DNA from 3 places in the Mycobacterium sp. NPDC004974 genome. Region 2 is predicted to be linked to each of the others. Evidence: predicted binding sites of a transcription regulator. Region 2 holds the regulator's gene; each other region holds the start of a gene.
What was found. The regulator LexA, encoded in region 2, represses DNA repair genes until DNA is damaged. The targets are predictions, from matches to a motif close to CGAACANNTGTTCG.
Positions count from the first base shown of each region.

Region 1: cofD (2-phospho-L-lactate transferase) is a predicted target of LexA. The motif match lies at 2,932-2,945, and genes of this name have one in related genera.
Region 3: ACWEFV_RS12470 (error-prone DNA polymerase) is a predicted target of LexA. The motif match lies at 4,662-4,675, and genes of this name have one in related genera.

Region 1 covers NZ_JBSGAQ010000004.1:167,846-175,471, reverse strand. Annotated here, with positions in the region: gene ACWEFV_RS11635 (NUDIX hydrolase) at 1-357, opposite strand, end outside; gene ACWEFV_RS11630 (coenzyme F420-0:L-glutamate ligase) at 390-1,733, opposite strand; gene cofD (2-phospho-L-lactate transferase) at 1,742-2,725, opposite strand; gene ACWEFV_RS11620 (WhiB family transcriptional regulator) at 3,020-3,409, shown strand; gene ACWEFV_RS11615 (metallopeptidase family protein) at 3,457-3,879, opposite strand; gene ACWEFV_RS11610 (DUF3499 domain-containing protein) at 4,011-4,430, shown strand; gene ACWEFV_RS11605 (phosphomannomutase/phosphoglucomutase) at 4,517-5,905, shown strand; gene ACWEFV_RS11600 (TobH protein) at 5,902-6,972, shown strand; gene manA (mannose-6-phosphate isomerase, class I) at 6,976-7,626, shown strand, end outside.
Region 2 covers NZ_JBSGAQ010000001.1:477,650-485,275, forward strand. Annotated here, with positions in the region: gene ACWEFV_RS02385 (molybdopterin-dependent oxidoreductase) at 1-453, opposite strand, end outside; gene ACWEFV_RS02390 (acyl-CoA dehydrogenase family protein) at 556-1,716, shown strand; gene ACWEFV_RS02395 (LGFP repeat-containing protein) at 1,896-4,214, shown strand; gene lexA (transcriptional repressor LexA) at 4,267-4,986, opposite strand; gene ACWEFV_RS02405 (LysM peptidoglycan-binding domain-containing protein) at 5,230-5,721, shown strand; gene nrdR (transcriptional regulator NrdR) at 5,886-6,341, shown strand; gene ACWEFV_RS02415 (PhzF family phenazine biosynthesis protein) at 6,354-7,040, opposite strand; gene ACWEFV_RS02420 (alpha/beta fold hydrolase) at 7,109-7,626, opposite strand, start outside.
Region 3 covers NZ_JBSGAQ010000004.1:331,317-338,942, reverse strand. Annotated here, with positions in the region: gene ACWEFV_RS12490 (MaoC family dehydratase) at 1-802, shown strand, start outside; gene ACWEFV_RS12485 (universal stress protein) at 918-1,814, shown strand; gene ACWEFV_RS12480 (APC family permease) at 1,807-3,363, shown strand; gene ACWEFV_RS12475 (hypothetical protein) at 3,536-4,546, opposite strand; gene ACWEFV_RS12470 (error-prone DNA polymerase) at 4,689-7,626, shown strand, end outside.

The DNA of each region.
Region 1 (7,626 bases), on a different contig from region 2:
GTGGCGGGTCGGCACACCCAGCGAGCAGGTCACCGGATGCACGTGTAGCGCGGCCAACTGCGGGTCGATGGTCAGCCCGGTGATGCCGGACTCCTCGGTGGCCTCGCGCAGTGCGGCGGAGCGAATGTCGGAATCTGTTTCCTCACAGTGCCCGCCGAGCTGCAACCAGCGGCCGAAGCGGGGATGCAGGGTGAGCAACGTCTGGGTTCCGGTGTGATCGACCACCAGTGCCGAGGCGGTGATGTGGCCGGGTACGCATGCGCGCAGGCAGGCGTCGGGACGGGCGGCCAGAAACGACAGCACCGCGTACCGCAGGGTGTCCTGGCCGGGATCGGCTGTCTGCCAATGCGTCAGCATCTCGACGGCGGAGGCGTGCAGGCTCTCGGCGCTCACTTCACGACCAGCAGGCCGTCGGTGGGCACCGGGTCGCGCGGCGGTTGCGGATCGGCGGCGTGACCGATCGCGATGGCGCCCAACGGCTCCCAGTCCGCAGGCAGATCGAGCTCGGCACGCACCAGGTCACCGGCGAAGATGGTCGAGCCGATCCAGCAGCTGCCCACGTCGCGTACCGCCAGCGCCACCAGCAGGGCCTGCACCGCCGCACCCACGGCGACGGTGAACATCGTGTGCTCGGCCTGGGTGCGGGCCTCGTCGGGATAGCTGTGGGCGCCGTCGGGAACCAGGAACGGAATCACCAGTTCCGGGGCGTCGTACAGGATCTGACCGCGGTTCACGCGGCGCTCGACGGACTCCGGGTCCCGGCCGTCCCCGGTGAGATCGGCCCGCCACCGGTCCTTCATCCGGTCCAGCAGCCGGGTCCGCACGGCACCGTCCTGCACCCAGACGAAGCGCACCGGGCGGGTGTGATGCGGGGCGGGCGCGGTGAGTGCCTCGCTGACGGCGGCTTCGATGAGTGCGTGGTCGACCGGTTCGTCGGAGAACGTGCGCACTGAGCGACGCAGTAGCTGAGCTTGGTTGCGCCCCATCTCGATTGCCTCGGCGGTACCGAGCCAGAACAAATCGTCCTCGCCGGACCGCAGCAGCGTGCGGGCGTTCGATCCGTCGTCGGTCAGCTCCAGCCCACGCACCACCGCGACGGGGATCGCAGTGAGCTTGCCCTTGACCAGATCGGCTGCCGCAGCGATCTCGTCGGCCACCGCCACCTCGGTGACCAGAAGTTCGTTACCGTGCCGATCGCGTGCGCCCGCATAACCGTGCAGCACGGTGAGCCCGGATGCGCCGATGGCGAAATCGGCCTGGCCGTTGCGCCAGGCGCGGCCCATGGTGTCGGTGATCACGACGGCGACCGTGACGCCGAGTCGCTCACGCAGGTTTTCGCGAAGCGCCTGTGCGCTGCCGTCGGGATCGACCGGCAGCAGGGCCAATTCGTTCGAGTCGACATTGGAGCCGTCGACTCCGGCGGCGGCCTGGACAAGTCCGATGGCGTTCTCGGTGATCAGGGTCCGGCCCTTGCGTGCCAGCACGCGGACCGCCTCGGCGTCGATGAGCTTGCGCCGCAGGGTGTCCCGCTCGTCTGGGTCGGAAGGGGCGGTGACGATGCGGCCTTCACACTTGGACACGATCTTGCTGGTGATGACCAGCACGTCCCCGTCACGCAGCCACGGCGTCGCCTCGGCGAGGGCGGCGGCCAGATCATCCCCGGGTCGGAACTCGGGAAGCCCTGGCACCGGCAGAATCTCGACCCGGTCGGCAGACCCGTGCTCGGTGTTCACCCCGGTGGTCACAGCGCAACGCCTGCCACATCCAGACCGGCCCGCACCATCTCTGCGGTGGTCGGCGGGTCGGTCATCAGCAGCGGTACCGCGCGCACAGCCACGCCCTCGATCTCGGCGTCATCGCCCTCGTGTACCAGCCAGCCGTCCAGGATCCCGGTGCCCGACCGGGCGCCGAAGTGCTGGCCGACGGCCTGCGAGGTGGATTCCACGCCGATGATGGACAGACACTCATCTGCCATGCCGCGCAACGGTTTTCCGTCGATGATGGGGGAGTAGCCGACCACGGGTGCCTTCGTCGAACGCAGCGCGCCGCGGACACCGGGGATCTGCAGGATCGGCCCGATGCTCACGACGGGATTCGACGGTGCCAGCAACACCACGTCGGCCTCGGCGATCGCGTCGGTGACGCCCGGCGCGGCGGTTGCCTGTTCTGCACCGACGAACGCGAAGCTGTGTGAGGGCACCTGTGCGCGGTAGCGCACCCACCACTCCTGGAAGTGGATCGCCCGTCGTTCGCCGTCTTCGGGGTCGGTGATCACCACGTGGGTCTCGCTGCGGTCGTCGGTGACCGGCAACAGCCGCGCACCCGGTGACCAGCGCTTGCACAGCGCCTCGGTGACCTGCGACAGCGGGTAGCCGGCGCGCAGCATCTGGGTGCGGACCAGATGGGTGGCCAGGTCCCGGTCGCCCAGGCCGAACCAGTCAGGTTGCACGCCGTACGCGGCAAGTTCTTCCTTGGCGTGCCAGGTCTCATCCTTGTGACCCCAGCCGCGCTCGGGATCGATGCCCCCACCCAGGGTGTACATACAGGTGTCGAGGTCCGGGCAGATCCGGACGCCGTGCATCCACGCGTCGTCGCCCACGTTCACGATCGCGGTGAGTTCATGCTTGCTGTCGCTCCCGGCGAACTGGCCGAGGCCCAACAGGTGCTGTACCCCCAGCAAAAACCGGGCGCCTCCGACGCCGCCGACCAGAACGGTGATCTTCACAACGTCCGACCCTAAGCTCTGAGGGCGCGCGGATGGAAACGACGTCGTCACGGGCAGGACACGCCGATGTCGCGACGCGCCGATTTGACATTACGAGATGGTATGAATTCGCGTCCCGGCGCTTGACCCTGGCAGCTAACACGTGTGTAATCACATATGTGTCATTTCCCGGTCGGTGACCGATTCCGGTGTCGCGGACCGAGATTCGATCAACTGTTCGAATGGGGTGACCGCACATCGCAATAGTGGGGCTCCACTTAGGATCTATGAGACCGAGTGAGGAGGCGGGGGATAATGTCTTATGAGAGCGGCGATTTCGATCATGTGGTCCGGTTCGACAACCGGCTACTCGGCTCGGTAGACAACGCACCGCACATCAACGCCGGGCCGACACCGCTGGGGATGCCCGCACGTCCTCAGCTGAGTTTGGTACCCGAACACATTGATGTTGATCCGGAAGACGAAGACGACCAATGGCAGGAACGTGCGCTGTGCGCACAGACCGACCCGGAGGCGTTCTTCCCGGAGAAGGGCGGGTCTACCCGCGAGGCCAAGCGCATCTGCCAGGGATGCGAAGTGAAGGACGCATGCCTGGAATATGCGCTCGCGCATGACGAGCGTTTCGGAATTTGGGGAGGGCTGTCCGAGCGGGAGCGTCGCAGGCTCAAACGCGGCATCATCTGACGCTCTTCCCGGCAGGGCGCTTCATCGCAGGGGTGCGGCGCTCGATGTCAGTCGTCGTCGATCGTTGGGTCGATGACTGACGGTTCAACTCCCAGATAGGTGGCCACTTGGGCCACCAGGATTTCATGCAGCAGATCGGCAAGCTCATCGGATCCTTTGACCCGGCGCTCGATGGGCTTGCGGAACAAGACAATTCGAGCCCGGGTCGCGTTCCCTCTGACGTCGACCCCAGCAGGTATCAGCCGTGCCAGCGCGATCGGCCCATCGGCGATGACCTCGGGTGGCCATTGCACACTGTCCGGGTCTTTCGGGGACATCCGCGGAATCTCATCGACGGCGACGTCCAGTTCTCGCAGCCGCGACGCCCACCGGCGTTCGATCGGTTCGTAAGCCTCCAGCACCGCCATGTCGAACCGCTCGGCCCGGCTGCGCCAGCCGGGAACCGAGCGCGGAAGTAGCGGCCCGCGCATATCGCGGCCGCGGCGCGATCGCCATGGGTTGCGCTGGGCCACGGCGATGATCGTAACGGTTCGGGATCGGGGCCCCGACGGCTGCGCGTGTCCGGCGGCCCACAGCGATCGTCCAAAGTAATCTCTGGGGCGTGAATGTTCCCCGTCGCTGCTGCCGGCCCGGGTGCCCGCACTATGCCGTGGCGACGCTGACTTTTGTCTACTCCGACTCCACGGCGGTAGTCGGACCACTGGCCACGGTGTCTGAGCCCCATTCCTGGGATTTGTGCGTCGGCCATGCCGGCCGCATCACTGCGCCGCGCGGTTGGGAGCTGGTCCGTCACGCCGGGCCGCTGCCCACCCATCCCGACGAGGACGATCTGGTGGCGCTGGCCGATGCGGTCCGCGAAGGTCAACCCGGTGCGGTGTCCCGGGGCGGGGTGGTGGCCGGATTCTCCGATCCCTCCACCGGTCTGGGCACCAGCGCGGTGATGGTGCCACCGGCGCGTCCCGCGGAGACCAACGGACGTCGTCGCGGCCACCTGCGGGTGTTGCCGGATCCCACTGACTAGACAGCGGTCGGGCCAAGAGTAGTGAACGTATCGACGCCGCCCGACGGTTAGGCTGGCGCCAACGATTCCGTTTCACAAGGAGCTATATGTCTAGGCCAGCGGCGGCTGTTCACGATGTCATCAAGGCCTATGACGTCCGGGGACTGGTCGGCAGCCAGATCGACGAGGCGTTCGTGTCCGAGGTCGGCGGTGCATTCGCTCGGCTGGTCCGCGCCGAAGGTGCGGGACAGGTGGTGATCGGTTACGACATGCGGGCCAGTTCGCCGACGCTGGCCTCAGCGTTCGCCGACGGTGTCACCGCTCAGGGCTTGGATGTGGTCAGAATCGGCCTCGCCTCCACCGATCAGCTGTATTTCGCGTCGGGCCTGCTGGACTGCCCGGGGGCGATGTTCACCGCCAGCCACAATCCCGCTGCCTACAACGGGATCAAACTGTGCCGCGCCGGGGCCAAACCGGTCGGCAAGGACACCGGCCTTTCGATCATCTCCGACGAGGTGATCGCCGGCGTGCCGGCGCACGACGGCCCGGCAGGCGTCACGTCCGATCGCGATGTGCTGTCCGACTACGGCAGCTTCCTGCGGTCCCTGGTCGATCTCAGCGCGCTGCGGCCGCTGCGCATCGCGGTCGATGCGGGCAACGGCATGGCCGGTCACACCACACCGGCGGTCCTCGGGCCGATCCCGGGTGTCACCGTGCTCCCGCTGTTCTTCGAACTCGACGGCAGCTTCCCCAATCACGAGGCCAACCCGCTGAATCCGGCCAATCTCGTCGACCTGCAGGCCCACGTGTTGGCCTCCGGCGCCGACATCGGCCTGGCGTTCGACGGGGACGCGGACCGCTGCTTCGTGGTCGACGAACTCGGCCGTCCGGTGTCACCGTCGGCGGTGACCGCACTGGTGGCAGCCCGTGAGCTCAAACGCGAGATCGGCGCCACCGTGATCCACAACCTGATCACCTCGCGCGCCGTTCCCGAATTGGTCATCGAGCGCGGCGGCACGCCCGTACGGTCCCGGGTCGGGCACTCCTACATCAAGGGTCTGATGGCCGAGACGGGCGCCATCTTCGGTGGGGAACACTCGGCCCACTACTACTTCCGGGACTTCTGGGGTGCCGATTCCGGCATGCTCGCGGCCCTGCACGTGCTGGCCGCGCTGGGCGAGCAGGAGCGTCCGCTGTCGGAGTTCATGGCGGACTACCAGCGGTACGAGGCGTCCGGCGAGATCAACTTCACCGTCGGCGATGCCCCGGCGTGCGTCGACGCCGTGCTCAAATCCTTTGCCGGCTCGATCCACTCCATCGATCACCTCGACGGTGTCACAGTCGATCTCGGTGACGGCAGCTGGTTCAACCTACGCACGTCGAACACCGAACCGCTGCTCCGGCTGAACGTGGAAGCGCGTGCCGCCGAGGACGTCGCCGCGCTCGTCGACAGAGTTTCGGCACAGATCCGTGAGGTGAGCGAGCCGGTGCCGTGAACGCCGTGGACGCCACGGTCGACTTAGGCGACGGTGACGGACTTCTCGCCGCCGATCGCAACGGTCTGCTGCGGGCCGCGGCAATGGCGGGCGCCCAGGTTCGGGCCACCGCCGCGGCGTCGGCAGAGGGTCTGCTCGACCCGCTGCGTGCCGATCAACCACCGCGCACGGTGATTTGGGTTGCCGGCCGCGGTACGGCCGAGAGTGCCGGCGCCATGCTGGCCGCCGTGCTCGGCGCGTCGATCTCGGCGCCCATCGTGGTGGCCGCCGAGACCCCGCCGTGGCTCGGCGCACTGGACGTGGTGATCGTCGCCGGTGACGACCCGGGCGATCCGGCCCTGGTGAATGCGGCGGCCACCGGTGTGCGCCGCGGTGCCCGGGTCCTGATCGTGGCGCCCCATGAGGGGCCGCTGCGTGACATCGCGGCCGGGCGCGCGGTAGTGCTCGCGCCCCGGCTGTGGGTGCCCGACGACTTCGGGCTGGCCCGGTACCTGGCCGCAGGTCTGGCCGCGCTACACGTTGTGGATCCGGGTATGCGTGTGGATCTGGCCGCACTGGCCGACGAACTCGACGCCGAGGCGCTGCGCAACAGCGCCGGGCGAGAGCTGTTCACCAATCCGGCGAAGACGCTGGCCGAGCGGATGTCGGACAGCGCGGTCGTGCTGGCCGGCGACAATCCGGCCACCCTGGCGCTGGCCCGGCACGGGGCGGCCGCGATGCTGCGCCTGGCCGGGGAAGTGGTGGCGGCCGCCGGGCTGAGTGATGTGCTTGCGGCGATGGGCAGCGGGGCAGTGGGGGTGCCTGCGGCCCGATCGTTGTTCCATGACGAAGAGATCGACGGACCGCTGCCACGCCGCATGCGTACATTCGCGTTGATCACCGACACCGAACGACAAGCGGTGGGGGCACGGGTCAGCGGCTTCGACGACATCGCCGTGATCGGTGCCGAGGACGTGCCGGAAGCGGCTGGGACGGCCCTGCCGGTCGGGCGCCCGGAACAACAACTGGCGATTCTGGCTGTCCGTGTGGAGATGACGGCCGTATATTTGAAACTGGTTCGAGGATAAGAAGTGCATCTGCTACGGGGCGCGGTGCGGACCTATGCCTGGGGTTCGCGCACGGCAATCGCTGATTTCACCGGAAGGCCCAGTCCGACAATCCATCCGGAGGCTGAACTCTGGCTCGGGGCGCATCCGGGCGACCCGGCCTGGCTGCAGACCGACCACGGTGAAGAGTCGTTGCTGCAGGCGATTCATGACGACCCCGAGGGGCAATTGGGCAGTGTGGCGATCGGCCGATTCGGCGACGCACTGCCGTTCCTCGTCAAGGTGCTGGCCGCCGATGAGCCGTTGTCGTTGCAGGCGCACCCCAGCGCCGCTCAGGCCCGGGAGGGCTTCGACCGTGAGGACCGGCTCGACATCCCGGTGTCCTCACCTGTCCGCAACTACCGCGACCGGAGCCACAAGCCCGAGTTGCTGGTTGCCCTAGGACAATTCGATGCGCTTGCCGGATTCCGCCCGGTCGACCGCACGGTCGAGCTGATGCGCGCACTGGCGGTCTCGGACCTTGACCCGTTCATCAACCTGCTGTCCGATCAATCCGGTGCCGACGGGTTGCGGGCCTTGTTCACCACCTGGATCACCGCTCCGCAGCCCGACCTCGACGTGCTGGTGCCGGCGGTTCTCGATGGAGCGGTCCACTACATCCGGTCCGGGGCAAAG
Region 2 (7,626 bases):
CATGATCACCGCGGTCGCGCCCAGGCTGTAGGAATGGCGGGAAAAGGTATAGCCGCCAAGCATTTTCAGAAAGCGGTGCACCTGACTCTGGGCGTGGTGGAAGCGTCCGGCGCTGGCCCAGCCGTACGAGCCGCCGTAGATCGCCTCGTTGCCGTAGGTGTCGACGACCCGCCGCAGCTCGTCGGCCAGCAATTCGGTGAGGTCGTCCCAGGACACCGCGACGTACTCGTCGGCACCCCGCTCGCTGCTGGGGCCGGGGCCGTCCCTCAGCCAGCCGCGCCGGACCGCGGGCCCGACGATGCGGGAGCGGTGCCGGATCGAGCCCGGGAGGTTGCCGAGCAACGGCGAAGGGTCGGCGTCGCCGGCCTGCGGTGTGACGGCGGTGATATCGCCGTCGGCGAGGTCGGCGGTGAAGGCGCCCCAGTGCGCGAGGCTCGCGGGGGACTGGGGCATGGCCCGAGTTTACGGGCGGTATCGGCCCTCCCCGGAGCTGACCAACCACCCGGTTGGTATAGGTTGGCCCCCAAATCCGTAACCAGTACCGGAGGTCACACCATGGGCAGTGTTGTGAAGTACGACCGCACGTTGTTCGAGCGGGAGCACGAGCTGTTCCGCGAGTCGTACCGGGCGTTTCTGGACAAGCACGTCGCGCCGTTTCACGACCAGTGGGAAAAAGACAAGATCGTCGACCGCGGCGTCTGGCTCGAGGCGGGTAAGCAGGGCTTTCTCGGCACGGCGGTGCCCGAGGAGTACGGCGGCGGCGGCAACGACGATTTCCGGTACAACACGATCGTCTGCGAGGAGACCGTCGCCGGCCGCTACAGCGGCATCGGCTTCAGCCTGCACAACGACGTCGTCGCGCCATATCTGCTCCGGCTGGCCACCGAGGAGCAGAAGCAGCGCTGGCTGCCCAAGTTCTGCACGGGTGAATTGATCACGGCGATCGCAATGACCGAACCCGGTACCGGCAGCGACCTGCAGGGCATCAAGACCCGCGCGGTCCGCGACGGCGACCACTACGTACTCAACGGGTCGAAGACCTTCATCACCAACGGCATCAACTCCGACCTCGTGATCGTCGTCGCCCAGACCGACCCCGAGAAGGGGGCCCTGGGCTTCTCCCTGCTGGTGGTGGAGCGCGGAATGGAGGGCTTCGAGCGGGGGCGGCACCTGGACAAGATCGGTCTGGAGGCCCAGGACACCGCCGAGTTGTCGTTCACCGATGTCAAGGTGCCGGTCGAGAATCTCCTCGGCGAGGAAGGGCAGGGTTTCGTCTATCTGATGCAGAACCTGCCGCAGGAACGCATCTCGATCGCCATCATGGCCGCGGCGGCGATGGAAGCGGTGTTGGAGCAGACGGTGCAGTACACCAAGGAGCGCAAGGCGTTCGGCAAGCCCATCGGCAGCTTCCAGAACAGCCGGTTCCTGCTGGCCGAACTGGCGACCGAGGCCACCGTGGTGCGGATGATGGTCGACGAGTTCATCCGGTTGCACCTCGACGAGAAGCTCACCGTGGAGCAGGCCGCGATGGCCAAGTGGTACTCCACCGAGAAGCAGGTCGACCTCATCGACCGCTGCCTGCAGCTGCACGGCGGCTACGGCTACATGCGGGAGTACCCGGTCGCACGGGCCTACCTGGACGCGCGGGTGCAGACCATTTACGGCGGCACCACCGAGATCATGAAGGAGATCATCGGACGCAGTTTGGGCGTCTGATGAGTCCGAACTACCCCGCCTGACGACCCGAGAAGCCCATATCTGGGTCGTCAGACCCAGATATTGCGGCTTTTTTGGGCATGATCGGCCACGTTCCTTGGTTATCCTCACCTGCTGAAGCAAAGTTGTCGGGGCGGGACATTTCTGAGGAAACTTTGCCGAACGAGCGGGGAGAGCGCATGACTAGGCCTGGAGCGAGGCTGAACGCGGCCGTGTGGCGGTTGGCGGTCGGCCTGCTCGCACTCGTGGTCGCTGCTTTGATGGGGCCGGCGGTGGCGTCGGCCACCCCGGAGTCGGATGCCGACGCGGCGGTCTCCGCCGCCTGGGAGGCGAACGGCGGCGACGGCGGGCCGCTGGGACCGCGCCAAGGCGGCGTCTACGCGGTGGGTTCGGGCTTCGCGCAGAACTTCGCCGGGGGCAAGATGTTCTTCACCCCGGCGACCGGCGCGCATTTCATGCAGGGCGCGATTCTGGAGAAGTACGAGTCGCTGGGCGGCGCAGCCGACGGCGATCTGGGATTCCCCACCATCGACGAGGGCACCGGGCGTGCCCCGGACAGCCGCAACTCGACGTTGAGCGCGCCGGACAACCCCGTCATCTTCTGGACTCCGGCCACGGGTGCCCGGGTGGTCCGGGGCGCCATCAACGCCGCGTGGGACAAGCTCGGCGGCTCGGCCGGAGTGCTGGGCGTTCCCGCCGACGACGAGACGTTCGACGGCGATGTGAGCTCCCAGAAGTTCACCGGCGGTGAGATCTCCTGGAACCGCAAGACGAAGACGTTCACCACCGTGCCGCCGGAACTGGCCGATCAGCTCGCCGGTCTGGACGTACCGTCGGATCCCGCCGCCGCGATCGCCGCGGCCCGTCGGGCGGCAGGCGGGCCGATGGGCCCGCTGGGAGCCAAGGACGGCGATCAGTACCCGATCGGTGACGGCGGCGTCGGCCAGAACTACGCGGGCGGCAAGATCTTCTACACCCCGGCCACCGGGGCCAATGCCATCACGGGTCAACTGCTGGAGAAGTACGAGAGCGTCGGCGGCCCCGAAGGCGATCTGGGCTTCCCGACCGCCAGCGAGTCCGAGGGCGGGCTGGGCCCGAACAGCCGGATCAGCACCTTCGCCGCGGCCGACAACCCCGTCATCTTCTGGACCCCCGACTACGGCGCGGTGATCGTCCGGGGCGCGATGAAGGCGGCCTGGGACAAGCTGGGCGGGGCGAAGGGCGCACTGGGCGCCCCGATGGCCGACCAGACCGAAGACGGCACCGTCGTCAGCCAGCGGTTCAGCGGGGGAGCGATCTCCTGGGACCGCGATGCCAACAAGTTCACCACCGAGCCCTCGAAACTCGCCTCCGAGTTGAGTGGCCTGCAGGTTCCGGGTGTCGGGCAGCCTCATGCCGGTGGTCCGCAGCCGTCGGGCGCGGATGCGAAGAAGCCGTTCAGCTGGCATTGGAGCTGGTGGTGGCTGATCGCGGTGGTTCCGGTGCTGCTGCTCGCGGGTCTGATCGTGGGGGCGGCACTGTGGCACCGTCGCCGTGCCGGTGGCGATGACGACTTCGACCACGATCCGTTCGACGATGACTACGACGGTGCCGGCGAACCGCAGTATGACGACGGCCGCTACGACGAAGCGCACTACGAATCGCGGGGATACGACCACGACGAGTTCGCCGACGACCGGGGCGCCGATGCGGCGAGCGGGTACCGGCCGAGCACTGCCTACGGTGCCGGTGAAGCCTCGACGGCGCGTTTCGCCGGGCCGGGTGAGGATTCGGCGAGCGGTGTGGCGTCCCCGTTCGACGGCCCGACCGATATCGCGATCCCGGTCAGCCAGTGGGCCGCTCCCCACGGATCGGCCAGTGGCTACGGATCACCGGGCGAGGACGACGAGCCGCCGGAGGATTCCTCACGGCTGGCCGGCCCGGAGGCGGGACAGGGCTTCGACGACTACGACGACGGCTACCAGGACGATGACGACTTCGAAGAGGATGACTTCGACGACGATTTCGAAGAGGACGAGGACCTCGACACCCCCATCGATGCGGACTTCGAGGAAGTCGCCGAGGGTGACGCCGACGACGAGATCGAAGCCGAACTCGCAGACGACGACATGGTGGATACAGGGGCATTCGCAGGTCCGGCCGGCGGCGCACGCGAGGCGCAAGGTTTCGCGGCGTTGAGCGGCCTGGCCGTGCCGAGCGATCAGGACAATGTCGACACGGCGCCGACCCGTGTCATCACCGAGTCCGAGGCATACAGCAGCGAGGCCCACAGCGGGCGACATGCGGCCATCGAACTCGACGAGATCCCCAGTGCCACGGCCATCCACCTACCGCTGGAGGACGCGCGCCGCGCGCCGGAGGGCTACCCCATCAAGGCCGACACGAAGTCCGGCCGTTACTGGGCGCCCGACAGCAGTGAATATGACGACGCGGTGGCCGAAATCTGGTTCGCCAGTGAGGAATTCGCTCGCACCAACGGATTCGTGCGGACGGACTGAATCGAACGGACCCGGCCATCCTTCGGATTCGGCCGGGTCCGATCTCGGTCGGTCAGATCTTGCGGATCACGGTGACGACCTTGCCGAGCACCGCTGCGTCGTTACCCGGGATCGGGTCGTACGCCGGATTGTGGGGCATCAGCCAGACCTGACCGCGGGTCCGCTTGAACGTCTTGACGGTGGCCTCGCCGTCGATCATGGCCGCCACGATCTCCCCGTTGTCGGCCACGCTCTGTTGGCGCACCACCACCCAGTCGCCGTCGCAGATGGCGGCGTCGACCATCGAGTCCCCGACGACCTTGAGCAGGAACAGCGAGCCCTCGCCGACCAGTTCGCGGGGTAGCGGGAAGACATCCTCGACGGCCTGCTCGGCCAGGATGGGACCGCCTGCGGCAATACGCCCAAGCACCGGGACGAACGTCGGCTCGGGAAGCGCGTCGGAGCCGGCCACGTCGGTGGACACCACCGCGGCTGCCGGATCGTCGGCGCCACGCACGTCGACCGCGCGCGGCCGGTTGGGGTCGCGTCGTAGGTAACCCTTGCGTTCCAGGGTGCGCAACTGATGGGCGACCGACGACGTCGAGGTCAGGCCGACCGCGTCGCCGATCTCACGGATGCTGGGCGGGTAGCCGCGACTGGTGACCGACGCCCGGATCACGTCGAGAATTGTCCGTTGCCGGTCGGTGAGGCCGCCCTCGGCCCGGCGTGGGCCCGCGCCGTCCGATCCGGCCGGGCGGTCGGTGCTGCCATCCCTGCTGCGGTCGTCGCTCATGGGGCCGAATGTAGTCGCTGGTCGAGCATTAATCAAACATGTGTTCGACGTGTGTCGCGGGCGTGTCCGCAGGTGGGATGCGCGAGGGCCGTCGCGTGGGCGGTGTGCGGGATTTGTGGCCCGAACTTGTCGGTACCCCGTTCTATCGTTTGGCAACAGTTCGATCACATGTTCTATCCATCGAACACTTGAGCGACTATGTTCGAACACAAGAGCGAATACGTCCCACCGAAAGGCAGTCAGATGGCGATCATCGATATCCCCGCCGATAGCCGTTCCCGCGCTGTTCGGGCCACTCCGCAGTCGCAGTCGCCCCGCGCCCAGTTCGGCGCGGGCGCACCCCGGCCGGTGCGCCGGGTCCAGCGGCCGGCGCCGTCCCGTCCCGCCGGCGGTGCGGTCCGGTACCGCGGAACCGGAGTGCTGATGTCGCGGGCATCTCATCGCAGCCGGCCCATCACGCCGCTGACCACGGTCCTGTTGGCGCTGGTCGCCGCCGGCATCACGGTGTGGCTGGGGTTGGTGGCCCAACTCGGCGGGGTCATGGGGTCCGAGACGCCGACGCCGACCGAACTGGCGGTGGTCCAGGTGAAGTCGGGGGAGACGCTGCAGCAGGTGGCCCGGCGGGTCGCCCCGGATGCCCCGGTGTCCCGGGTCGTCGAGCAGATCCGTGACCTCAACCAGCTCGACTCCGTGGCAGTCGACGCAGGGCAGACGCTGCTCGCCCCGGTTGGCTGAGCAGTGCGATGACCGTTGAATCGTCGTGGCTGCCAGCCACACTGGCCGGCGTCGGCGTGAGCCGCTACACCCCACTGGACCCGGCGGTGAGTCTCCCGTTGGCATCGCGGGTACGCTCAAGGGCGCTCGAGCTAGTTGTCCGGCGGCATGACGAAGGAGCGGTAATGCATTGTCCGTTCTGCCGTCACCCTGATTCGCGTGTGGTCGATTCGCGCGAGACCGATGAAGGGCAGGCCATCCGGCGCCGTCGGTCCTGCCCCGAGTGTGGACGTCGATTCACCACAGTGGAGACAGCTGTGCTGGCCGTGGTGAAGCGCAGCGGGGTGACCGAGCCGTTCAGCCGCGAGAAGGTCGTCCGCGGGGTACGCCGGTCCTGCCAGGGCAGGCAGGTCGATGACGACGCCCTCAACGTATTGGCGCAGAAGGTCGAGGACGCCGTCCGCGGACTCGGCACGCCGGAGATCCCCAGCCACGAGGTCGGTTTGGCGATCCTGGGACCGTTGCGCGAACTGGACGAGGTCGCCTACTTGAGGTTCGCCTCGGTGTATCGGTCGTTTTCGTCAGCCGAGGACTTCGAGCGCGAGATCGAGGCGCTGCGGGCCCACCGCGCCGAGGCGTAGTTCGATCCAGGTTCAGTCCAGTCGGGTGGTGCCATCGCTGACGACGCGGCCGGCCAGGCGAACCCAGCCCTCCGGACTCCAGCGGGTCTCGATCACCGAGCCCTTGCCCTGGATGATCGTCAGATCCCGGCTGAGATAGTCGGTCATGCGTACCGCCGCCGCCCCGGTGGCCTCATCCTCCGGAATGCCCAGGTGCGGCGCGAACGACCTGGAGCGCAAGGTTCCGTTCGCCTCGTCGATCCAGGCCCACAGATAGTTCTCCTCGGCATCGTCGAAGTCGTCGGGGTCGGCGGAGAGCAACTCATCGACAGAGGCCAAGTCATAGATGGCGAACTCCGGAGCCCATTCCGAGCGCGCATTGACGACGGCGCGATCTCCGTCGTACTCGACCTGGAGGATCCCCGCGGGCACTCGCAGGGTGTGGACCGGCAACCCGGTCTCACGCAGCCACCACGACGCGCCGACCGTCGGGTGCCCGGCGAACGGGAGTTCGGTGGCCGGGGTGAAGATGTGGGCGCTGGCCGAGTTACCGCCTGGCTGTGGCAGATCGATGAATATGGTTTCGCTGTAACCCAATTCGGTGGCGATCCGCTGCCGGTCCCCGGGGGCGACGGTGCTGTTGTCGACCACCCCGAGCGGATTGCCGTACTTGCCTTCGGAGTCGGTGAACACTCGTAACACGGTGACGTCGATGGCCATAGATCGATGCTACGTCGCAGCTCACGCTCCCCGGGCGGACCGCCCGGGGCCGATGTGGGTGAGAAGGGTCAGGTGGCGCTGCGCTCGTCGGCGTCCATCGCGTCGAGCACCGCGATCTGGGTGTCGAACGGCCCGGTCATCGCCGATTCGGTCCGCCCGCTGCGCAGCAGGCTGCGGAGCCGGTCCTGGTCGTAGACCGACGGTTCGGTCGTGTCGATGAAGCGTTCGACCACCTCGACGAAGCGGTCGGGATCGTCGTGGAACGGAAAATGCCCGGATCCGGAGAAAATCTCCAACCGGGAACCGGGCATTGCGGCGTGGGCCATCCGGGCGTGGCTGACGGGGATCACCGAGTCGCAGTCGCCCCAGATCAGTTGCACGGGAACGGATTCGGTCAAGTAACAGCGGTCCAGCATGGTGACGACCTGGCCACGCCAGTCCACGACGGCGCGCAGGGTCCGGGCGAACGCCGCCGATGCCGTTGGCTCCGGCAGGTCGGCCAGGATGCGCACCATGTCCGGGATGTCATGCCCGAGGCCGGTTGAGCCCAACACCGCGCCCGCGGCCCGGCCGGCCAGCTGCAATG
Region 3 (7,626 bases), on a different contig from region 2:
CACCCTGCTGTACGCCCTCGGCGTCGGCGCAGGCACCGATGACCTTGCCTTCACCACCGAGAACAGCCACGAGATCGAACAGCAGGTACTGCCGACGTATGCGGTGATCGCGTGCTCGCCCTTCCCGGCAGCGCTCAAGATCGGCACCTTCAACTTCGGCATGCTGCTGCACGGTTCCCAGGAGATCCGGCTGCATCGGCCGCTGCCCCCGTCCGGAAAGCTGACCGTGGTCTCCGAGGTCGCCGACATCCAGGACAAGGGCGAAGGCAAGAACGCGGTGGTCATGCTCAAGGGCATCGGTTCCGATCCGGCCAGCGGTGAGGTCGTCGCGGAAACCCTTACCACCGTGGTGATTCGGGGTGAAGGCGGATTCGGCGGGCAGCCCGGGCAGCGTCCGGTGGCGCCGCAGATCCCCGACCGTGAACCCGACGCTCAGGTGGTGCTGCCCACCCGCGAGGACCAGGCGCTGATCTACCGGCTCTCCGGGGACCGCAACCCGCTGCACAGCGATCCCTGGTTCGCGCAGAATCTCGCCGGTTTCCCGAAGCCGATCCTGCACGGGCTGTGCACCTACGGCGTGGCCGGACGGGCGCTGGTCGCCGCGCTCGGCGGCGGAGATGCCACGAAGGTTCATGCGGTGGCGGCGCGGTTCAGTTCGCCGGTGTTCCCGGGCGAGACGCTGACGACGTCGATCTGGCGTACCGAACCGGGACGCGCGGTGTTCCGCACCGAGGCCGCCGGGCCCGACGGTGCCGATGCCCGGCTCGTACTCGAGGACGGCGCCGCCGAGTATTCCGAGTGATCCAGCCGATCCGGCAATTTCGTAGAAGCCCTGCACACCGCGTGGTGGGTTGACAGGATCGACCCACTACGGTCGGACGGCGCGGTGCCGGGATGGGTGGTGGCAGATGACGCAGGTGAACCTGGTCGTTGGATATCTGGCCACTCCCGGTGGCGCCGATGCGTTGGCCCTGGCGGTCCGGTTCGCCCGAACACTGGGTGCCGAGGTCAACATCTGCATCGTGCTACCGCCCGACACCGCGCCGCCGGGTACCGTGCCCAAAGGCGGCGGCTACGAGGAAGTGCTGGCCGAGCAGGCGCAGGGCTGGTTGGACGACGCCCTGGCCTTGGTGCCCGACGACGTTGTGGCACACCCGCATCTGAGCTTCGACGAGTCGTTCACCGACGGCCTGATCCGCCAGGCGCTGCGGTTCGAGGCGATCGCCATCGTGGTCGGCGGTGCCGGCGGGGGACTGGTCGGCAGCTACTCGCTGGGGTCGGTGGTCAACGAGCTGTTGCACTCCTCGCCGGTTCCGGTCGCGGTGGCGCCGCGCGGAACCCGCGATTCGACGATCGAGCGGGTACACGAAATCACCTGTGCCATCGGTCAACGCCAGGGTTCGGATCTGTTGCTCGCCACCGCGGTACGGGCCAGTCGGGCCGCGGGCATCCCACTGCGGCTGGTGTCGCTGGTGGCGCTCGATCCGACCTTCGGCTCGCTGCGAGGTGACGCCGAGGCGGTCCGGGCACACGCACTCGCGCACGCGGAGCGGACGCTGGAAGCCGCCAAAGATGAACTGCCGGACGATTTTCCGGTGACCTCCACGATCGTGAACGGTCCCAGCGTCGAGGCCGCCGTCGAACAGTTGGGCTGGGATGAAGGCGACATCATCATGGTCGGATCCAGTCGGCTCAGTGCACCGCGGCGGATCTTCCTCGGTTCCACCGCGGCCAAGATGTTGCGGGTGTTGGACGTGCCGATGGTGGTTGTGCCCCGGGACGAACTGAAAGACGGCGAGGACGCTCATGGCTGAGTCCGCATCGGAACACGAGTCCCACCAGAAGCTCGAGGACGCCGAACACTCCGCGGGGCTGGTGTCCAAGGGGCTGGCCGCAGGCAAGGTCGGCACGTTCTCGGGTGCGATTCTCGGGATCTCGTGTGTGGCACCGGGGTACACGCTGACGGCGAGCATCGGGTTGATCGTCGCGGCCGTCGGACTGAAGATGCCGGCGATCTTCATCGCCGGGTTCATCCCGATGTTCCTGACTGCCTACGCCTACCGCGAATTGAACTCGCGGGCGCCGGACTGCGGCGCGTCGTTCACGTGGTCCACCAAGGCATTTGGCCCGTATGTCGGCTGGATGTGCGGGTGGGGCATGGTGATGGCCTCGATCATCGTCCTGTCCAACCTCGCCGCGATCGCCGTCGAGTTCTTCTACCTGTTCATCGCCCGGGTCACCAACCACCACCCGATCGCCGAGCTCGCCGGCAACAAGGTCATCAACATCGCCACCACGCTGGTGTTCCTGGCCATTGCCACCGCCATTGCCAGTCGCGGTATCACCACCAGTGAACGGGTGCAGTACGTGCTGGTCGGGTTCCAGATGGTGGTGCTGCTGGCGTTCGCGGTGATGGCGCTGGTGCATGTGGGTCGCGGTGACGCGCCGGCCGGGCTGTCCTTCGACCTGGACTGGTTCAACCCACTCACCGGACTTACCTTCGGCGTCTTCGCCGTTGGTGTGACCGGGTCGATATTCGCGTTCTGGGGCTGGGACACCTGCCTGACGCTGGGGGAGGAGTCCAAGGACCCGACGAAGGTGCCGGGCCGCGCCGGGCTGTTGTGCGTGCTGTCCATCCTGGCGACGTATCTGCTCATCGCCGTCGCGGTGATGATGTACGCCGGGGTCGGTGAAACCGATCTGGGCCTGGGCAATCCCGACAATGCGGAGAACGTGTTCGCCGCGTTGGCCGACCCTGTGCTGGGCACCTATGCCGGGCCGCTGCTGTTCCTGGCGATCCTGGCCTCGTCGGTGGCGAGCCTGCAGACCACGTTCCTGCCCGCGGCGCGGGCCATGCTCGCCATGGGGGCCTACAAGGCTTTCCCGCCCAGATTCGCCGAGGTCAGCCCGCGTTATCTGGTGCCCACCTTCGCCACTGTCGTCGCCGGCGTGGTCACCGGGGTGTTCTATACCGTGGTGAGTCTGCTGTCCGAGAGTGCGCTACTGGATACCATTGCCGCCCTTGGCATCATGATCTGCTGGTACTACGGCATCACGGCGTTCGCCTGCGTCTGGTATTTCCGTCGGGAGTTGTTCACCAGCGCCCACAACGTGCTGTTCAAGTTCCTGTTCCCGTTGATCGGCGGCCTGGTGCTGGCCTGGGTGTTCGTCCTCGCGATCAAGGAGAGCATGGATCCGGAGAACGGAAGCGGCGCCGCGATCGGCGGTATCGGACTGGTGTTCTTCATGGGCTTCGGCATCCTGCTGCTCGGCGTCGTGCTCATGTTCGTCTGGCGGTCGGTCAGCCCGGCATTCTTCAGGGGCGAGACATTGCGGCACGACACACCGTCGCTCGTGGAGTAGGCATACTCTCCAGTTCAGCGAATTCAGTGAAATAAGCGACAGTGCACGTCATTTAGATCCACATCGCGCTGTTTGCGCGGCACAGTGGCGGGGCCACGCTCACTTTCCGCGTATGTAACGTGGTGGCGCAAAAATAACCCCTCGAAAATCGCCACCACGTTACGTGCGCGAACTATCCGGCCGCGCCGCCGATGCCGGAGTTGCCTTTGTTGTGCGCCAGCTCGAACGGATCGAGCAGATCCCACACCGTGGTGACGGCCTGCACCTTGAGATCGGCGCCTTGGTCTTCCACGTTGAGCAGGTCGACGGCAATGTCGTACCCGTAGTACAGGAGCGATCCCGGCGGGGTGGTCTTGATCAGCTCGTTGATGATCGTCTGCCGTGCATCGCGGGCCGCGGCATCATCGCCGAGGGCGGGCGCCAGGCTTGGCAGAATCTTGCTGATCGGAATCACCGCGTTCACCCACGGCACGATTTGACTGCCCCGGTAGATCTGCTCGGTGGCTTCCCTGATGAACGGGTCGAGTTCGTCGGGAAGTGCGGTGTTCATCAACGCGTTCCGGAGATTCAGGATCGGCTCGGGGATGTCCGTCGGCTCCGGATCGTCGTCGCGGAACGGGTTGGGGTTCCACGGTGTATCCGCCCGTGCCTCAGCGGTATCGGCCTGGGTCCGCACCGCGCCGAGCTTCGGGGTGGCCAAGGTCCCGCTCTTCGGCTGCGCGACGGACTCGGTCTCCGGCTGGTCTGCCACCACGGGCGAAGGCTTGGGAGTCGCGGCCTGCTTGGGGTTGAACAGGTCCTTGAGCTTGGCGACCTGGCCGGCCTCGAACTCGTCGGCACTGAGCTTCGGCTTGGGCTTGACGGACACGGGCTTGGCGGGCTTGGCGGCCTGAACGGCCTTGTTGACGTGTGCCGCCGCTTTCTCGATCTTGTCGGCCTGCTTGTCGATGTTGTCCTTGAACGTGGACAGGGGCTTGGCCCGCTTGGTGTCACCGGCCTTGGCCTCACCGCGCTTCGGCCCGGCGTTGACGTGCTGCGATGTACTGCTGCTGGTCGATTCCTTGGACGCACCGTCCGTCGAATCAGCGTGTGCGGTGCCCTGGCCGGCCACGGCGATCGCCGCCCCGACTCCCGCCGCGACCGCGACACCACCGACATAGCCGATGTACTTCGTTGACGCCATTACCGTCCTTTCACAGCGGATCCCCAGCCCACGGGCATCGTAGGGGGCGGCGGCGTGATCGGCATCACGAGGTGACCTACATGTTCGGGCAGGATGGACACACCCCGCTGGATCTCGAACAAATGTTCGATACACTGACGTGGTGGGCTGGCATAACGGACCGCCGAGCTGGTCGGAGATGGAGCGGGTACTTACCGGCAAGCCCCGCCGTTCCGGACTGCCGTTGGAGCCCGCGGGCGACGGCGGGGACAGCCCGGCCTGGTCGCGTAAGCGCGGTAGTTATCAGCCGCCGGAACTCGACCGGCCGCGGACATCGGTCCGTTACGCCGAACTGCACGCACATTCGGCGTACAGCTTCCTCGACGGCGCGAGCACGCCGGAGGAGCTGGTCGAGGAGGCGGCCCGGCTGAACCTGCGGGCGATCGCGCTGACCGATCACGACGGGCTCTACGGCGTGGTCCGGTTCGCCGAGGCGGCCAGGGAGTTGGACGTGGCCACCGTCTTCGGCGCCGAGTTGTCGTTGGGGAACATTCCCCGCACCGAGGATCCCGACCCGCCCGGCCCGCATCTGCTGGTACTGGCCCGTGGGCCGGAGGGCTACCGGAGGTTGTCCCGCGAGATCGCAAAGGCGCACCTGGCCGGTGGTGAGAAGGGTAAGCCCCGCTATGACTTCGACGGGCTCACCGAGGCTGCCGGTGGGCACTGGCACATTCTCACCGGATGCCGTAAAGGCCATGTCCGCCAGGCGCTTTCTTGCGGTGGGCCGGAAGCCGCCGCGGCCGCCCTGGCCGACCTGGTGGACCGATTCGGGGCCGGCCGGGTCAGTATCGAGCTCGCGCATCACGGCCATCCGTGTGACGACGAACGCAATGCCGTCCTGGCCGGGCTGGCCCCGCGGTTCGGCCTCGATGTGGTTGCCACCACGGGTGCGCACTTCGCCGCCCCTGACCGGGGCCGGCTGGCAATGGCGATGGCGGCGATCCGGGCCAGGAACTCGATGGACACCGCGGCGGGCTGGCTGGCCCCGCTGGGCGGGTCCCACCTGCGGTCGGGGGAGGAGATGGCCCGGCTGTTCGGTACCGAAATCGTGACGGCCGCAGCCAATCTCGGTGAGCAGTGTGCGTTCGGTCTGGCGCTCATCGCCCCGCAGCTGCCACCGTTCGACGTCCCGGCCGGGCACACCGAGGACAGCTGGCTGCGCGAGTTGGTGATGGCCGGGGCGGCCGAGCGGTACGGGCCCGTGGACAACGCGAGAAAGGCCTATGCGCAGATCGAACACGAGCTGCGCATCATCGAGCAGCTGAAGTTCCCCGGCTATTTCCTTGTGGTGCACGACATCACCCGGTTCTGCCGGGACAACGACATCCTGTGCCAGGGCAGGGGATCGGCGGCCAACTCGGCGGTCTGCTACGCACTGAAGGTCACCAACGTCGACCCGATCGCCAACGAGCTGTTGTTCGAACGGTTCCTGTCTCCGGCCCGCGACGGGCCGCCGGACATCGACATCGACATCGAATCGGACTTGCGCGAGAACGTCATTCAGTACGTCTACGAGCGTTACGGCCGTGACTACGCCGCACAGGTGGCCAACGTCATCACCTATCGCGGCCGCAGCGCGGTCCGCGACATGGCCCGGGCGCTGGGTTTCTCCCAGGGACAGCAGGACGCCTGGAGCAAGCAGCTCAGCCGGTGGAACGGTCGCCCGGACTCGCCGGAGGCCGAGGACATTCCGCAGCCGGTGATCGAGTTGGCCACCCAGATCGCCAACCTGCCGCGCCACCTCGGTATCCACTCGGGCGGCATGGTGATCTGTGACCGCCCGATCGCCGACGTGTGCCCGGTGGAGTGGGCCCGCATGGCCAACCGCAGCGTGCTGCAGTGGGACAAAGATGACTGTGCGGCAATCGGTTTGGTCAAGTTCGACCTGCTGGGCCTCGGTATGCTCTCGGCGCTGCACTATGCGATCGATCTGCTGGCCGAGCACAAGGGCATCGCCGTCGACCTGGCCAAGCTGGATCTGTCCGAACCGGCGGTCTACGAGATGCTGCAGAAAGCCGACTCGGTCGGGGTGTTCCAGGTGGAGTCCCGCGCGCAGATGGCCACCCTGCCCCGGCTCAAGCCGAGGGAGTTCTACGACCTGGTGGTGGAGGTGGCGCTGATCCGGCCCGGCCCGATCCAGGGTGGCTCAGTGCATCCCTATATTCGTCGCCGCAACGGTCTGGAGGACGTCACCTACGACCATCCGTCCATGGAATCCGCACTGCGCAAGACGCTGGGCATCCCGCTGTTCCAGGAACAGCTCATGCAATTGGCGGTCGACTGTGCGGGTTTCACCGCGGCCGAGGCCGACCAGCTGCGCCGGGCGATGGGCTCCAAACGCTCCACCGAGAAGATGCGCAGGCTGCGCAGCCGGTTCTACGCCGGCATGGCCGAACTTCACGGCATCACCGGCGAGGTGGCCGAGCGGATTTACGAGAAGCTGGAGGCGTTCGCCAATTTCGGTTTCCCGGAAAGTCATTCGCTGAGTTTCGCGTCCCTCGTCTTCTATTCGTCGTGGTTCAAACTGCACCATCCGGCGGCGTTCTGCGCGGCACTGCTGCGGGCCCAGCCGATGGGGTTCTACTCGCCGCAGTCGCTGGTCGCAGACGCGCGCAGGCACGGGGTGGTGGTACACGGCCCCGATGTCAACGCCAGCCTGGCCTACGCGACATGCGAGAACCACGGCATGGACGTGCGGCTGGGGTTGGGCAGTGTCCGCCACATCGGTGACGAGTTGGCGGGGCGTCTGGTCGACGAACGAAATGCCAACGGGCCGTTCACCACCCTGATCGACCTGACCAACCGGGTGCAGCTGTCGGTATCCCAGACCGAGGCGCTGGCCACCGCCGGTGCGCTGGGTTGTTTCGGGGTAAGCCGGCGCGAGGCGCTGTGGGCCGCGGGTGCGGCGGCCACCCAGCGGCCGGACCGGCTGCCGGGGGTGGGCTCGTCCTCACATGTCCCGCCGCTGCCGGGGATGAGCGCGCTGGAGCTGTCGGCCGCCGACGTGTGGGCTACCGGTGTCTCGCCGGACAGCTATCCCA